3 regions of the Maridesulfovibrio zosterae DSM 11974 genome follow, and region 3 is predicted to be linked to each of the others. Evidence: predicted binding sites of a transcription regulator. Region 3 holds the regulator's gene; each other region holds the start of a gene.

Region 1 (3,714 bases), on a different contig from region 3:
TTTCTTTTATTCAGGCCCGCCAAATCGGTGGGCCTACTCTTTCTTTCAAGAGTAAAACCTTTAAATCCTCCAAGCCCTACATCACAAGTCATGTGGTTACGCAAAAGACTTGGTGGACGAAGACTCTTCGAAACCCATCACGACTGGATCAATCTTCGAGTAGCCTTCACCCTTTCTCCTTTTATCCAACCGGAAAAATACCGCTACCTGCTTCTAGACATGAAAAATGGCGTATCCCTGATTCATGACCTGCCGGAAGGATTTGCTGCAACCGTAAGCTGGCCTGCATATGATGAAATAAAACAGGATTCCGATGTTTGGCGAAGCTATCCCCAAATATCACCTCCCCTGCGCAAAACTCTCGCAGCCCTTCCTAGAGAGCAAGGACTGCAACTCCTATACGATCTAAAGGGCGGTATTGCTGATTCATTTTACCTTTCAAAGGATAAAACAGGAGAATTTCTGCCACCAAGAGTGTGGGCCAGCAACACTAAGCAGGAGAGTATATTTACCAGTGCAGTAGAAGCTTCTGCTGCCTATGGTGAAAAAATTCTTTTCCCGGTTATGGAACGATTAGAAAATGCAGAGCAGCGCAGTACATTGAAATCCGGTAAGAAAAAATTTAAAAAAGTACTGAAAAGAATTGAAGAGGAAGAAGAAAGACTACGTGCTCTTCAGGCCCGAAAAATAGAAGCTGAAGCTTTACAGGCTGAAATGTACCGTATCAAAGACTTGCGTGAAGTTGACTGTGTTACTGTGAACCATCCAGAACATGGTGAGATGGACGTTAAGCTAGATCCAGCATTGACGCCAACAGAAAATATGCAGCGAATTTTCAAGTTCGCCGCCAAAGCTCAACGCGGCTTTAAACATATGGAGCGCAGACGCAAAGAAGTAGAAACAGAGCACGACAGTTTTATCCAATCCAACCTCATGCCAACAGCAGATCAAAGCCCAGAGAAAGGTAATATTCAAATACCATCAAAATACAAAAACATTGCCGCTGCACTTTTTGTATCATCTGACGGGTTCCTTATGATCAGAGGTAAAAACAGTAAAGCAAACCATGAAATCCTTAGTAAAGTTTCATCAGTATTTGATTACTGGTTTCATGTGCAGGGAGGTCCGGGATCCCATGTTATATTAAAAAGAGATCACCCAGGTCAGGAAGTACCGGAAAAGACATTCCACGAAGCAGCCGCTCTTGCAGCACTCAAAAGCTACCGTGCAAATGACTCTAAAGCAGATGTAATGTGCGCTTTAGTAAAAGATGTGCGTAAGGTTAAAGGTTATGCCCTCGGACAGGTTGCTGTAGACAACGTTCTTCGAAATCTGCATGTCAACGTAGACCCATTACTTGAAGCTGAACTGGTTAGAAAATAATATTTCAAAACTGAGAATATTTTACTTCAGCTTTTATATACTTATTGCCACTTTTTTCATTGCAATGAAAAAAATCGAACAGCAATGAAGACCATACTGTTAAGCTGTTTTATTTAAACCTTGTCCGAGCATGGCTAAAGCCAGATTTTTCTCTTGTACCAGCCTGTTCGCTACGCTATTTTGTACAGACTGTGTTGATGATGAAAATTGCCCCTGCCTTTCTCCATAAATCTCTTTGACCAGCTCAGCAGGAAAGCCTTTACCTTCTGCATCAGCTGATAATTTTTCTATGGCGCTGGCTATCAGATTTGAAGCTCCTGTAGGTCCGTGCTGAACCGAAGTAGACCAAAGTACCTCGCGAATAGGAGCAGGAAGTGAGTTCATGTCAATTCCGGTCTTTTCAAAAATCATATTCACTGCCGGAGTATAATGACTTTCCTTTATAAAATCATGCTGCAATTTTTCAAATTCTGAAGGGTTTACCGCGGCTATTTTTTTCCATACATCAGGCATTGTACCGCCCTTAGATCCTGTATTTGCCGGTCCGGAACTTAGAAGTTTATCTGCAATTTGCGGTGCTTTATCTTTAAGAAATTTTATAAATTGATCCATTGTCCCTGTTTTGGATGCAATTTGATACTTTCCGTATGAAGTTCCACCAACCCGGTCATAACCAATGGCGGCTATCCCCTTATTTCCCGATTCAAACTTAGCAGAAAGAGTTCCGGAAACATCTTGGGATAACATTTTTTTGACAGGGCTATTTGCAGCAGCTGAGACTGCAGGATTGTATATCTGTGAGCTCAAATTATTAGTTGAGGCAGAGCTCTGAAGTCCTTTAATAGAATTCAACGCTGTCAAAGCTTCAAGCATAAGCGCATTATTCATTACGCCCATATCCATGTTACCGGCTGAAAAACCCTTATTATCTGATGGTTCAGAAAATAGTTGCTGCGCCATTGATAGTTCCATACCAAAAACGCCTTCCTTACCATTCATGGCTGCAAGGTTAGGAGAAGAGCCCCCTGTCTTGGACTGGGACTGCATCAATTTCATAATTGTAGCAATATCATTATTCACATTGGACATGGTTTTACCTCTGTCAAAAAAGTATTTTCCAATCCTATTTTTGCACCAACCATGCCAAAAAAAAACCTCCCAAGACTTGTATGTCCTGAGAGGTTGATATTAGTTATGAGCAGCAGTTATTTTTTTTCTTTATCTTTTTCTTTAGTGTCACTAATTAAAAACAATTCCCGCTTGCGTTTCTCAAATACTACTGCAGCCCTGAACGCCGATATTGCAAGTGCCAAAATACTTAAAATCAGAATTAAGCCCTGTTGAAACTCCCATTTCTGGCGAATTATTATATCTATAAGAAAGTTGGATTCAATATGCTTTGAATAATAAATAAGCCCCGGTATACATAGCAAAGCAATACCCAGAAAAAGAACTTCCAACCAAATAAAACTTCTCCCAAGCAGCATTATGAAAAGAGTCGAATCGCGGACAACTCTCAATGTAACCAGTCTGCTCTTTAATTTTTTTAATCTGTCATCTATCTGATTCAGATATTGCTGACTCTTTCTAAAATTTTCAGCCTGATTTAAGTGCTGAGTTTTTATCCAATAAATTTTATCTGCACAATAATTAAAATCTCCGTTGAACTCAGTGAGAAGCTTTGGAAAAGGAAACCATGATGCTTCACGCTGAATATCTTTCAGCTCTTCACGATATATTTCAAGTTTTTTATTAATGACTTTAATTTCATATTCAACACGCTTATCGATCTCTTCTGTAAGTCGCTCAATTCCCAATGTTAAATGTCGAAAAGCCACGAAGTTTTTAATTTTTGCCAATTTACCCATACGTTCCATAAACTTGGCAGCCTCTTCGGCGAACTCATGCCCTTCTACAAACCATTGAGAAATATCCGCCGCTAATGTATCCATTCCTGTGGCAACATCTTTAGCTTCAGCCTCGGCAGCTTCCCATAGCTGTCCCATGGCGCTCATGACAGTAAGTCGACCACGATCAAGCTCTGGGTCAATGGCAACACGGTTAAAATAGTTCGGATCTTTAGAAATAATTTCTTCAAAATAACTGATTGCCTGTTCAGCAAACCCCATTTTGACCATGCAGACAGCGCGTCGGTATTGTGGTTCAAGCCATTCAGGACAAGTTCTTGCTGCACGCCTATATGTGTTACTGGCCTCTGCGAACTCTCCAGTAACTTCCAGCATTCGCCCTTGCAAGTAGATAAAATATGCCTGCTGCAACGGAGAGAAACTTAAGCGCTCTGCCTCCTGCCAATAAAAATAAGCCTGTTCG
Region 2 (3,714 bases), on a different contig from region 3:
TAGAATGATTTCATGCAGTTCTTTTGGTGTCAAACCGGCTCTTCCAGCAATTTGTTTTATAGTTTCTTTTACAGAATTTATTTCGTGACCGGCTTTTTTTATGGAGGCAACCGCTTTTTCTTCATCAAGTCCCATTCGTTTACAAAATACGGTTAGGGTACTTAATTCGGCATGCCCATAAGGAGGTATTCCGTATTCTTTTTCACCAAGATCTTTTAGATAACTGGAAAATTCAAGGACCTGCTTCATGGGAGGTAAACCAGCAAGTGCCCCGAAAGTAACAAAAACTGTGAGAAGAAGACTGATAAAGAATGCAGGAGATGAAAAATTTGCTGCACCTGCTTTTCGTTTCAGATAGGCCATTATCAGTTTCCAGTTAAGCCAGATGTGCAAAATAGAGGCAACAAGAAAAAATACTCCCATACATATGTGAATATCACCCCATTGCTCTTTGCTGAGCCCTAGAAATGTCCAATCGGCCCAGTACGCAACCCTTCCTTGTGGAACGGAATACAAGACAATGCTGGTAAGCATCAGGACTATAATTGAGATAAAGCTGGTGAGGGATGTGATTTTTCTAAGCATTTTATTCTCCTTGGTTTTACTACGTCCTTGATAACCTAATTTGTCACGTATTAGGAAGAGTGTATAATAAAAAAAGGAGGACTTGTTCAGCCCTCCTTTTTACCCGTTTTCCATTAGTATGGTGTAGATGAACGTTGTTTTAAAGGCTCGATTAGTTCGCGCCCGGACATCTGTAACCATTGTTAGGACAGTTACCCTGCTGGTAATTTCCACAACCCCGGTTACCACGATTCATACCTTTTCCCATGATGGGAAAGGTGAGTCCTGTTTCTTTCTCTAGTTCATCGCTCATTTTCTTATGCTCGGCATATACCTTATCTCTAATATCGGAAAGTTCCTTAACCAGAGTATGGATAGTTTCCTTATCAGCTTTGCCGGAATCTACAAGTGCGTTGAGTTCTGTTCTTTTAGCCCACTGCTGATTCTTGAGCGATTCAAATGAATTTTCGTATTTCTTGATAATTGCCTGCACCTGCTGTTGTTTTTCAGGTGTCAGTTGGTTGTAAGCAGCCCAGTTGCCGCTGTGATAGCCACCATTATGGTATGCACCATTCTGGTTGCCGTTTCGTGCCATGGCAACAGATGAAATTGCCAGAACGAGCACGATAATCAATGGGACCAAAGTTTTTCTTTTCATATGATCTCCTGATACGGTTAGATGTTGTTGCCCTCTCAATTGTTATTAAGCATTTGCTGTGCCAAGTTAATATCATTAGGTATTACATGTAGATATAAAATTATTATGAGGGGTATTATTTCTGTATGTGCAATAATATGTGCAGTGTATTGCACTTTAATTTGTACAAATAGTGCATACTCACTTTTGTTACTCTGAATGCCGCTTATGAAGTATAAAGTAGATCATATCAAAGTTTGTGCTAAATAACAGGAGAGTTCATCAGTAATACACATTCAAATTTTCTTTAATAGAAAACCCCACCGGACTCCAAGTCCGGTGGGGTTTTCAGGGTGCTTCTGTTACGCAGGGGAGTTTACAACTTGTAAGGAGAGTTTTAGAAGTTAGAGTCCCAGCAGTTTCTACCATTGTGGGGAGGACGACGGTGAGATCTGCGGTCCATTCTGCCATTATTCATACCGTATCCAGCAAAGCTTCTCACAGGCATGGCAATACCTGTAACCTGCTCAATTTCTTCGGACAACTGTTTACGGAGTTTGTAGTCCTTGTCTCTCAATATTGTCAGGTCTCCGACAAGGGCTGTGATATCGTCTTTTTCAGCAGCGCCAGAATTCACCAGAGCATTTAGTTCAGTCCGCTTTGCCCATATCTGACTTTTGATTGGTTCAAACTTATTTTCAAATTTTTTAAAAATAGCTGCTGCTTCATGTTGCTTCTCGGGAGTTAGCTGATCAAAGATAAATGAGTTGTTTCTGTAAAAACCGTTCATGTGGCCACCTTGAGCCATTGCTGTGCCTGCCAGTGCTACAACCATTAGTGTCATTACTGAGATTACTATTTTTTTCTGCATGATATTCTCCTGGAAATGTTTAAACTGGTGGTCAATTTTAAAATGTAAAAGCATTCTTCGTGCCATTTCTATTAAGCCCGTGTTTTAAAGCCTTTTTGTGTAAAACATACTGAAATGGTTGGAAAAGATAACTGCAAAATGCTGCCCATAGATTGCACATATGTGCATTATTTTGAATCAAATGCACTTTTAAGAGGGGCTTTTATTTAGAATTAATTCTGTATTTTCAAAACTCAGAGCATAATAATGTTGAACTGGATGATTCGAATATATTTAAATTAAAAAATGGGGCAGGCCTGCGTTAAAAATCAGTGCCTGCCCCATACTAAATGTGAATAGTAAAAAAGAAGTAATTTGTAGAGTGGTTATCTATCGTTAAGCCATTGAAACATACCGCATTTTTTGCATTCAGAGCATCCTTCAGCCGGACATGGCGGAGTCTTTATGCCTTCGTGAAAGCGATTTCTTTCACGCCAGAGATAAGATTTATTTACTCCGGTATCAATGAAGTCCCATGGCAATGGAGTTTTTTGATCTAATTCATTATCAATGAATTTTTCAGGATCACCATTATAAAATTTAAAAGCTTTCTTCCAGCCACCTTGCTCGGCGGCGATAGTTATAAACTCGGCAAGAGATTCATCTCCTCTGGATAGTATACCTTGCAATCTGGCCTGAAAAGGAGAATCGCCTGAGAATGCGACCCCTTTATATTTTTTGGTCAGTCCTTTAACTTTGGAAAGTACATTTTTAAGCTCTTCTTCAGAGGGCATTGAAGACCATTGCAGAGGAGTCCATGGTTTTGGAACAAGGCAACTGGCACCAAGGGTTATTCGCATAAATTGTTTTTTCTTTTTGCCTTGACCTCGACTGCGGGCTTCATCCATTTTTTGGAGCATCTGTGCAAGCTCTTCATAGTCTTCATCTACTTCACCTGGCCATCCTACAATAACATAAACACGTAGATGATTTACCCCTTTGGCTGCACATAGTTCCACGGCACGAAGGAAGTCTGTTTCTTCGAGGTTTTTGCTTGCGGCATCACGTAAGCGTTTACTTGCCCCTTCGAGAGCTAGAGTTACTGTGCGAACTCCAGAGGCACGCAGAATATCAAGCAGCTCTTCTGTCAAACCATCGGCACGTACCGATGATAGAGAAAATTTTGTTTTACGCTTTTTTAACCACTCAATGTATGTAATTAGATCAGGCCAATCAGTCAGAGCTGTGCCAATCAGCCCTACTTTTGGTGGATCGGCAAATTCGACAATCTCTTTGAGCTGATCAATTGATGCGTGGCGGGGAGGGCGATAGATGAATCCGGCTGCACAGAATCGGCAGCCGTAAGGACAGCCTCGGTTTACTTCAACCAGAAACATATCTTTGAAAACAGCTTCCGCACTTATGAAACATGAATAAGCCGGTGCGGAAAGAAGAGGAACTCCATGTCCTGCTGCAACAGTTCCGGGGGCGAGTACGGCTCGGCGGACTTGCCCTTTTGTCATTCCGGGAATGTAAACGCCATCTCGGTCTTTTATAAGTTCAAGAAATTCTTTTTTACTGCCGCCATTATATATGTGACGTTTCAGTTCAATACACAGTTCCTTGAGTCCTGCCTCTGCTTCTCCTACCCAGAACAGGTCGA
Region 3 (3,714 bases):
CTTTGCAGTTCATAAATAACCAGATCCTTTACCAGATTATCACTTATATTCATCAGTTAGTATCCCGGGTCAATCAAACCGAAGTCGCCGTTATTACGACGGTATATTACATTAATAGCTTCGTTATCCGCATTTCTGAAAACAAGGAACTCATGATCAAGAGACTGGAGCTGCTCAGCAGCTTCATCAATACTCATGGGCTTAGGCACAAAGGAATCTGATTCAACAATTACAGGTTCTCTGTAAACGTCTTCTTCCGCATAGCTCAAAACGTCCATACGAGCAGGAATATCTTCCTTACGTCTATGACTCCTCATCTTTTCACGTGCGCGGCGAAGCTGGGCTTCGAGCTTGTCCAGAACCATATCCACGGTGGAATACATGTCCTCGGACACCTCATATGCAGAGATCTGCAAATGATCAGAGCTCAACACAACTTCTGCAACATGCCTGAACTTCTCCACTGAAAGATTCACCTGCATTTCAGTGTTATCAGGGTTTGTTACAAACTTGACAAGCTTGGAGAATCGAGTGTTTGCATATTCCTTCAGATGTTCAGATGCGTCGAAGTTCTTAAAGGTAAATACAATGTTCATAAAGAGCCTCCTTCGTAATGGGTGAATATGCTTGTTCTCCGGACTTACATTAGAAAACCTTTTTCCTCTTGGACGAGGACAGGATTCCCATTGCAGTCCTGTACTTGGCTACAGTCCTTCTCGCGATGTTGACTTCAAGCTGCTGTTTAAGCAATTCAGCAATTTTTTCGTCACTGATGGGTTTCTTACTGTTTTCTTCACTGATCAATTTTTTGATCGTTGCTTTTACAGATTCAGAACCGACCTGAGAACCATCATCAAGACCGAGAGCACTGTTAAAGAAAAATTTAAGTTCAAAGATCCCGTGAGGTGTCGACACATACTTATTTGTAGTGATGCGGCTCACCGTAGATTCATGCATCTCAATATCTTCGGCAACCTCCTTCAAAATAAGCGGTTTTAACTTTGTAACACCTTCTGAAAAAAAACCTCGTTGAAATCTTACTATGGATTCCAGGACCTTATACAGGGTTCTCTGCCTCTGATACAGGCTCTTCATGAGCCACTGCGCCGAGCGCATCTTTTCCTGAAAATATTCCTTATCCTCTCCCTTAGTGGATGCCAGTGTCTCCACATAAAATGCATTCATCTGCAACTTTGGAAGACCGTCTTCGTTTAAAACTATGACAAAATCACCATCATATTCATAAACATAAGCATCAGGGCTGACATAGAAAGAGTCTCCGCCTGAAAAACTTGCTCCGGGTAAAGGATCAAGTATCTGCATCAAGTCAAGATAACTCTTTAAATCTTCCATACTAAGCTTGAATTTACGGGCCAGAGGCTTATACCGCTTCTTTTCCAGATCATCCAGATGATCCCGTACAAGTGAGACCAGAATAGGATCATCATCAAGCTTAAGCACTTCCATTTGAATCAGTAAACATTCCTGAGGAGTACGTGCAGCCACCCCCACAGGGTCGAATCTTTGTATCCTATGCAGAACCTCTTCAACTTCTTCGATTTCAGCATAACACGTTTCACAGACTTCTTCCAACTCAATCCTTAAAAAGCCACCTGAGCTAAGATTACCAATAATGCAGTCGCCAATGGCCACTTCCTTTTCAGTAAAATCAGATAAACACATCTGCCAGCTCAAATGTCCATCAAGAGAAGTTGACTTGGTCAATCGTGACTCAAAAGACATTCCGTCTTCAAATGCTTCTGATTCACGTGATGATGACTGCTTGGAAGTACTTGAAAACTCACCGAGATAATTTTCCCAGTCAGCATCTTTGGAAATCTGAGCATCTTCAGCTGTTGCTGTTCCGGCATCAGCATCAGGAGAATCAGTTCTTTCAGCTGCCTCTGCTTCCTCAAGGATCGGATTTTCCATTAGTTCCTGATGAACGGAATCAACTAACTCCAATCTGGAAAGCTGCAACAACTTGATTGCCTGCTGCAACTGAGGAGTCATCACCAGTTGCTGAGTAAGCTTTAATTGTTGTCTAAGTTCCAACCCCATAAATGTCCGCCACCTTCGTAATTTAATACAATATATTCAATTAGAAATAATTTTCGGCAAAAAAAACTAAGTCAGCCCTTTATAAATTTGCTCTTCACTACTCTATGGGCTTATCTAAAGTATGCCACACTACTTTGCAGCTTGCAACAAGTTGTACAGATTTATCTGTAATTACTGACTTTTTTAATTTACATTAAGACATATGAAAAAAGTGTACCAATGTTCTTCAAAACTGTAAATCAGCAATGACAAAATTAATAAAAACTAGCAAAAAAATGCCGAATTCCAACAGGAATCCGGCATTAAAAATATCCACATTTCTATAGCAGTGTAGCTTATAAACTGAAACTGTCACCCAGATAAAGACGTCTGGCTTTGGTATTCTTCACAATACTCTCAGGTGAACCGTTGAGAATAACCCTACCCTCGTATACCAGATAGGCCCGATCACAAATGGAGAGTGTCTCACGGACGTTATGGTCAGAAATAAGAATACCCAGCCCCATATCTTTAAGGCTGGAAATAATATCCTGAATATCAATTACCGCGATAGGGTCGATCCCAGCAAATGGTTCATCGAGAAGGATGAACTTGGGATTGTTGATCATAGCCCGAGCTATTTCCAAACGTCTCCTTTCGCCACCTGACAGATACATGGCTTTCTGGTCAGCCAGGCGAAGAATATTAAGCTGGTCAAGCAATTCATCAGCTCTCTTACCGACGGCTTTACCTGAAAGTCCGGTATGCTCGATAATAATTTCCAGATTTTTACGCACAGAAAGCTTTTTAAAAATAGAACTTTCCTGTGGCAGGTAACTGATTCCCTGACGGGCTCTCTCATGCAGAGGCAGTCTGGTAATCGTTTTTTTATTGTAATAAACCTCACCGGAAGTAGGTTTAACAACACCGACCAGCATATAAAATGTAGTAGTTTTACCTGCCCCGTTAGGACCAAGCAATCCCACAACTTCGCCTTCACGCACGGTAAGATTGATACCGCGTACAACTTCTTTCGGTCCGTAACATTTGACCAGTTTCTTGGCGACAATTGAATTCATAATATTCCCATATATTACAGATCGGGGCTTAGGGGCCTACGTTTTTTGGAGTATAGAAAATCGCCTCAATAGGCTTCTTGCCACCAACAACTTCAGAGCGGTTTTCTTTAAGATAAAACTTGATAAGGTTACCCTGTACAAGGTTAGGACCATCCTCCAGTCTGGCATTACCTTCCATGAGAATAATGGAATCTGCCACAATATAAGTAAGTTTGTCACAATCGCCTTTGCGCTTGTTCATGACAACCTTAACATTGCCCTGAGCAACAATTCTTTTTATCTTTTCCTGTGTATCGGCAAGGGAATCACCATCAGGTCGCAGGTGAGCGGTCAAAGTATCAGATGTAAGGGTAACATCAAGGCGAACAACTTTCACATTACCGGCAAAAATAATGCTGTTATTGTTCTCGCTGAAAGTCATTTTAGTAGAAGTAATTTTGATAGGCACATCATCAGGACCGCCTGCGGGCTTTCTCTTTACCGGAGTATCTTTTTTCTTTTCCGCAGGAGCCTGGGATTGCAGATATGTTCCATAAACATAACCTATGCGTTTAGCCTCCTGCCCTTTTACAGTTTTAAATACAGGGTACCATTT

The links. The regulator sigma-54, encoded in region 3, starts transcription at its own class of promoters, with help from an activator protein. The targets are predictions, from matches to a motif close to CTGGCACGGNNNNTGCTT.
Region 1: a site for sigma-54 is predicted at 2,513-2,530, ahead of H589_RS0111660 (VgrG-related protein). Genes of this name have one in related genera too.
Region 2: a site for sigma-54 is predicted at 2,121-2,138, ahead of H589_RS0117260 (periplasmic heavy metal sensor). Genes of this name have one in related genera too.

What each region holds. Positions count from the first base shown of each region.
Region 1 is NZ_KE384342.1:27,475-31,188, reverse strand. It holds gene H589_RS0111665 (NFACT RNA binding domain-containing protein) at 1-1,383, shown strand, start outside; gene H589_RS0111660 (VgrG-related protein) at 1,483-2,472, opposite strand; gene H589_RS0111655 (tetratricopeptide repeat protein) at 2,589-3,714, opposite strand, start outside.
Region 2 is NZ_KE384343.1:210,491-214,204, forward strand. It holds gene H589_RS0117250 (DUF4405 domain-containing protein) at 1-585, opposite strand, end outside; gene H589_RS0117255 (Spy/CpxP family protein refolding chaperone) at 737-1,222, opposite strand; gene H589_RS0117260 (periplasmic heavy metal sensor) at 1,599-2,072, opposite strand; gene H589_RS0117265 (radical SAM protein) at 2,438-3,714, opposite strand, start outside.
Region 3 is NZ_AUDC01000016.1:7,255-10,968, forward strand. It holds gene H589_RS0110165 (PTS sugar transporter subunit IIA) at 1-53, opposite strand, end outside; gene hpf (ribosome hibernation-promoting factor, HPF/YfiA family) at 57-596, opposite strand; gene rpoN (RNA polymerase factor sigma-54) at 646-2,061, opposite strand; gene lptB (LPS export ABC transporter ATP-binding protein) at 2,397-3,119, opposite strand; gene H589_RS0110185 (LptA/OstA family protein) at 3,148-3,714, opposite strand, start outside.